2 regions of the Mesorhizobium sp. KR1-2 genome follow, and region 1 is predicted to be linked to the other one. Evidence: predicted binding sites of a transcription regulator. Region 1 holds the regulator's gene; the other holds the start of a gene.
The links. The regulator LexA, encoded in region 1, represses DNA repair genes until DNA is damaged. The targets are predictions, from matches to a motif close to TGTTCNNNNTGTGTTCNG.
Positions count from the first base shown of each region.

Region 2: the regulator LexA is predicted to act here: its motif matches at 2,051-2,068, upstream of ABLE85_RS09030 (helicase-related protein).

Region 1 covers NZ_JBDZDS010000006.1:20,821-23,992, forward strand. Annotated here, with positions in the region: gene moaC (cyclic pyranopterin monophosphate synthase MoaC) at 1-44, shown strand, start outside; gene glp (gephyrin-like molybdotransferase Glp) at 47-1,252, shown strand; gene lexA (transcriptional repressor LexA) at 1,543-2,262, shown strand; gene ABLE85_RS13395 (ComEC/Rec2 family competence protein) at 2,313-3,172, opposite strand, start outside.
Region 2 covers NZ_JBDZDS010000003.1:270,047-273,218, reverse strand. Annotated here, with positions in the region: gene ABLE85_RS09040 (acetyl-CoA C-acetyltransferase) at 1-444, shown strand, start outside; gene ABLE85_RS09035 (beta-ketoacyl-ACP reductase) at 540-1,262, shown strand; gene ABLE85_RS09030 (helicase-related protein) at 2,235-3,172, shown strand, end outside.

The sequences.
Region 1 (3,172 bases):
AGAAGACCGGCGGCAAGTCCGGCGACTATCGGGCGGACGCGTGACGATGGCGCTGCTGCCGGTCAAGGAAGCGCTCGAGCGGCTTCTGGAAGGAGCAGTACCTGGCGAGGGAGAATCCGTGCCGCTGGCGGAAGCCGCCGGGCGCATACTCGCCGAGGACGTCAGGGCGCTGAGAACGCAGCCTCCGTTCGATGCAGCGGCGATGGACGGATACGCGGTCCGCGGTGCAGACGTTGAAACTGTGCCGGTCACGCTCAAGGTCATCGGCCAGGCACCAGCCGGCAAGCGCTTCGACGGCTCCATCGGCATCGGAGAGGCTGTACGCATCTTCACCGGGGCGCCGGTACCGGAGGGTGCCGACACCATCGTGATCCAGGAAAATGCGCGCAAGCTCGGGCCCGACTCCGTCGAAGTCTTCGAGACTGTCGCCATTGGCCGCCACATCCGGCGCATGGGGCTCGACTTCGTCACCGGCGATCTGCTCCTGAAAAAGGGCCGCGAACTGGATCCCGGCGCGCTTTCGCTGGTCGCTTCGGCAAACCACCCTCGCCTCAACGTGATCAAGCAGCCGCTGATCGCCATCATCGCCACCGGCGACGAGCTGCTGCCCCCGGGCAGCGAGCTGGGGCCCGACCAGATCGTCGCCTCGAATGCCTTCGGCGTGGCCGCGATCGCGGCATCTGTTGGCGCGCGTGTGCTCGATCTGGGCGTCGTGCCTGACAGCCGCCCGGCCATCGCGGCGCGCATCAGGCAGGCCCTGGAAAAGGACGCCGACGTGGTCGTCACGCTCGGCGGCGCCTCCGTTGGCGACCACGACCTGACCAACGAGGTGCTGGTCGGCGAAGGCATGAAGCTCGATTTCTGGAAGATTGCCATGCGCCCCGGCAAGCCGCTGATGTTCGGCCGGCGTGGGCGCACCCGCTTCCTCGGCCTGCCCGGAAATCCGGTCGCCAGTCTCGTCTGTTCGCATCTGTTCCTGAAGCCGCTCCTGTCGCGGCTCGGCGGCAGGCCCTACGAGCCTGACCTTTGCCAGGCCGTGCTCGACAGGACCATGGCGGCCAACGACCAGCGCCAGGATTATGTCCGCGCGGTGCTACGCCAAGAACCCGAGGGGCTGATAGCGACGCCGTTCGAGGTGCAGGATTCTTCGATGCTCAGGACATTCGCCGAAGCCAATGCCCTGATTATCCGCGAACCCTTCGCGCCGGCCGCATCGGCCGGCTCACCCTGCACGGTGCTGAGGCTCCGCTGAGCCGTGGCAGGGGCTGCCGTGTCTCTGAAAGCGCAGTGAGAACCGCTGGAAAAAGGCAACCGGCGATCGACATGCCGCATGCCGCGGCGTCATAAGGAAAACGTCCTGGAATCAAGACCGTAGAGACGGATTCTGCCGGTTCGCGTTACCGGCCCTGGTCCTCAGCAGAACCGTCATGGTTTCCGGCCCCTTAACCCATTCATTAAAATTTAAACAGTTGCGGAACACAAATGGAACAGATAGTGTTTGTTCTGGTTTTGTTTTGGGTTTGATTCTCGGGGGAGCCGGCGATGCTGACGCGCAAACAACACGAGTTGCTTCTCTTCATCCACGAGCGGCTGAAAGAGACGGGCATCCCGCCGTCTTTCGACGAGATGAAGGAAGCGCTCGATCTCGCGTCCAAATCCGGCATTCACCGCCTGATCACGGCGCTGGAGGAACGCGGTTTCATTCGGCGACTTCCGAACCGCGCGCGCGCTCTCGAAGTGCTGCGCCTGCCTGATTCCATTGCGCCCGGCCTTGCTCCCCAGCGCGCAAAATTCTCGCCTAGCGTCATCGAAGGCAGCCTTGGGCGCCGCGCGCCGGAACCTGCTCGCCCCCCGGTGGCAGGCAATGACGAAGCCGGCATCGCGATTTCCATTCCCGTCATGGGCCGCATCGCAGCCGGCGTGCCGATCGATGCCATCCAGCACAAGACCCATTCCATTTCGGTGCCGCCCGAGATGATCACCGGTGGCGAGCACTACGCGCTCGAGGTCAAGGGTGACTCGATGATCGAGGCCGGCATCTTCGACGGCGACACTGTCATCATCCGCAACGCCAATACCGCCAGCCCCGGCGAAATCGTCGTGGCGCTGGTCGATGATGAAGAAGCAACCTTGAAGCGCTTCCGCCGCAAGGGGGCGTCCATCGCCCTGGAGGCCGCCAACCCCGCCTATGAGACACGCATCTTCGGCCCGGACCGCGTGAAGGTGCAAGGCAAGCTGGTCGGCCTCATCCGCCGCTACTGAACCTCGTTCAGCTGTATTGTTTTGGCTTGGCCGTATTGCTTGGGTCGGCGTTAGTCCTCCAATGGGCCAGAATCATCGGCCGGCTGTTTTTTGACCCGGGGGAATTTGGCGCCTGAGAACGCGTGCTGCTTCTGCTCATATGGCGGCAAACCGCGTGCTTCACGCGAAAACCGTCTCTGCGTGTGCCAGGGCCGATAGGGCTCGGAGAGCGCAAACCTGACTTCCGGCACTTGGCCGGTTTCATCGTCCGGAAGGTAGACGGCGGCGCTGCCGTACTTTGCCAGTTCGCGTTTGGTGAGGATCAGCGGCGGGCCGGTCGAACAGACGTTTTTCGCGGTGGCGTCTTCGATGACGATGAGGCTGGCATAGTCACAAGCCCGATGCGCGGCCCGTATGTCGGTCGCATGCGCCACGATGGTGCCGGAAGCATGCACCGCAACGCAAAGCCCGTCATGGCAATCGAATCCGCTGCCTGACGCGCCGTCCGCCAAGCTTGCGTCAGCATCTGCCTGGCGTGGTACGCTGGTGGCCAGCTGTTCCGCAGAGATGTCATCGGGGTCGGTGATAGCCCTCGTTTCCAGGATCACAATGCCCTTGCGGCCGGACTTTGGCTTCAGGCTGTCGATTGGGCCCACGATCTCTTCGGTGCGCAGCGCCCGTCTCCAGTTTTCGACGGTGAATGCATTTGGTCGCGCCCTGTTTACCGCGAACATTTGATCGCCGATGGGCACCCCGACGAGCCGACCATCTTCGGAGATGAGTACATCGGGCGTGCGGACGTCCGTCAGCGTGAGCATGCCCGCGAACGCAAAGGGAAGTGCCAGCGCACGCAGCCAGGTCGTGGCCATGGTGACGATGACCAGGGCAATGGTCAAAAGGGCCAGCGAATGCGAGGAAATCAGGCCGACCC
Region 2 (3,172 bases), on a different contig from region 1:
GCGTCCGGCATCAATGACGGCGCGGCCGCCGTGGTGCTGATGACCGAGGCCGAGGCGAACCGCCGCGGGATCACGCCGCTGGCCCGCATCGTTTCCTGGGCGACGGCGGGCGTCGATCCGTCCATCATGGGCACAGGGCCGATCCCGGCTTCGCGAAAGGCCCTGGAGAAGGCCGGCTGGAAGGCCGAGGATCTCGACCTCGTCGAGGCCAACGAGGCCTTTGCCGCGCAGGCCTGCGCGGTCAACAAGGACATGGGCTGGAACCCGGACATCGTCAACGTCAATGGCGGCGCCATCGCCATCGGCCATCCGATCGGCGCTTCGGGCGCGCGCATCTTCAACACGCTGGTCTATGAGATGCGCCGGCGCGGCGCGAAGAAAGGGCTCGCCACCCTGTGCATAGGCGGCGGCATGGGCGTGGCCATGTGCGTCGAGGCGCTTTGAGAAGAAGAGTTCGACGGGCGGCTTCAGCCGCCCGTTTCGTTTCGGGCCCCGCACAGGGGCGGCTATCGGCACAACAGGAGGGGAAGGCAACGGGCATGACCAGAACTGCAATCGTCACTGGTGGGTCGCGCGGCATCGGTGCCGCAATCTCGGTCGCGTTGAGGGATGCCGGCTATCACGTGGCCGCCAACTATGCCGGCAATGACGAGGCCGCCTCGAAGTTCAGCCAGGAAACCGGCATCCCGGTCTACAAATGGTCGGTAGCCGATTACAACGCCTGCGCGGCGGGCATCGCGAAGGTCGAGGCCGACCTCGGTCCCGTCGACGTCCTCGTCAACAATGCTGGGATCACCCGCGACGCCATGTTCCACAAGATGACCCGCGAGCAATGGGATGAGGTGATCGGTACCAACCTCAACGGCGTCTTCAACATGACGCATCCGCTGTGGAGCGGCATGCGTGACAGAAAATTCGGCCGCGTCATCACCATCTCCTCGATCAACGGGCAGAAGGGGCAGGCGGGCCAGGCCAACTACTCCGCCTCCAAGGCCGGCGACATCGGCTTCACCAAGGCGCTGGCGCAGGAGGGCGCGCGGGCCGGCATCACCGTCAACGTCATCTGCCCCGGCTACATCGCCACTGACATGGTCATGGCGGTGCCGGAGAAGGTGCGCGAATCCATCATCGCCCAGATTCCCACCGGCCGGCTCGGAGAGCCGTCGGAGATCGCGCGTTGCGTCGTGTTCCTGGCCTCGGACGAGGCCGGATTTATCACCGGCTCGACCATCACCGCCAATGGCGGCCAGTATCTGGTCTGACACAAGCGACCCTGGACAATGAGCAAACGGCGCCGCGAGGCGCCGTTTGCTTGTATGCTGGGGGAGTCCGATGTCGGAGCCCGGCTTGCGGCTTGATCCTGTACTGAAACGGCACGTGTTCGTTAATTTCGGGTCTTCACGCATCGTTGTTTCGCGTGCGCTTGTCCTCTCGATTGGTAGCCTGAGATTTTAGCGGCACCACATGTAGCGGTGAACAAAGCAGGAATTTGGCCGCAGCGCTGATTCGTCTGTGCTTCGTTCCTCGTTTGGGCGGAACGTTAACGCGAACGACGATCACGGTACGCGGAGGGGTCACTTCTGCTTAATCAATACTGACGCTTTGCTAATGCCCGGTGCTCGGCACGGAATCCGCCGGTCGGTCCGCACCCAACTGTTAACGCCGATGGCGAAAATGGGGCGGCCGGCGCCCGCTGCGATTCAACATTTACGCGCCGAGTTCCTGTCAAGGACCGCATGTTGTGGTGAACGAAACGGGAATAAGGCTGAATCAGCGATTCGTCGCCGATTCGTTCCTCCTTTGGCCAGAGCGTTAACGGGGAGAAAATGCGTGGGCGGCGGACGATAAGGAAAGCGACGTGATTTCAACGTGTTCCTTGATTTTGACCTGGTGTTCCTGTCTCCTCTGGTCAAAGGTTAACGCGCTTCCGCGAAGCCTGCCGAGTTGGCGCATTAGAGATTCAGCATATAGAGAGGCAGAGCCGGCTGCGGACTACATCTAGCCGTGAACAAAAGCTGAATCGCTTGGAGTCAGCGATTCGTCTCCGATTCGTTCCAGACTCGTTCCAGCCGTTAAATTGTCGAAGATTTAGGGCTTTTGTTTCTGTGTCCAAACCCCTATCTGTCGAGGCAAAGCGACCAGATCATGAGTTCACTTCGCCCGCATAATGCCGACCGACCCGCCGCGCCGGGTATCCGCGAACTGCCGAGCCAGAAAAGGCCGCCCAATCCCTTATGAACGTCCATCCCAAACAGTCTGATCCGCTCGTCCTGACCGGGCGCGACGTGACCGCCGTCCTCGGGCCGACCAACACCGGCAAGACGCATCTGGCGATCGAGCGCATGGTGGCGCATGAGAGCGGCGTCATCGGCTTGCCTCTCAGACTGCTGGCGCGCGAGGTCTACACCCGCGTCTGCGAGAAAGTCGGCGCGCACAATGTGGCGCTGGTGACCGGCGAGGAAAAGATCATTCCGCCGACGGCCCGCTACTCGGTCTGCACGGTGGAGGCGATGCCGCGCGAGACCAACGCTGCCTTCGTCGCCATCGACGAGGTTCAGCTGGCCGGAGACCTCGAACGCGGCCACATCTTCACCGACCGCATCCTGCACCTGCGCGGTCGGCAGGAAACTCTTCTGCTGGGTGCCGCCACCATGCGCGGCATTCTCGAAAGGCTCCTCAAGGGCATTTCGGTCGTCACGCGGCCGCGCCTGTCGCATCTCGCCTATGCCGGCTCCAAGAAGCTCACGCGGCTGCCGCGCCGCTCGGCCATCGTCGCCTTCTCGGCCGACGAGGTCTATGCCATCGCCGAGCTCATCCGCCGCCAGCGGGGCGGAGCCGCCGTGGTGCTTGGCGCCCTTTCGCCCCGCACGCGCAATGCGCAGGTGGCGCTCTACCAGTCCGGGGACGTCGACTACCTGGTCGCCACCGACGCCATCGGCATGGGCCTCAATCTCGACGTCGACCATGTCGCCTTCGCCCAGAACCGCAAGTTCGACGGTTTCCAGTTCCGCGACCTCAATCCCGCGGAACTCGGCCAGATCGCCGGTCGCGCCGGCCGCCACATGCGCGACGGCGCCTTCGGCGTCACCGGCCAGGTCGATCCTTTCGCCGAGGAGCTGGTGGAGAAGATCGAGTCGCATGATTTCGACCCGGTGAAGGTGCTGCAGTGGCG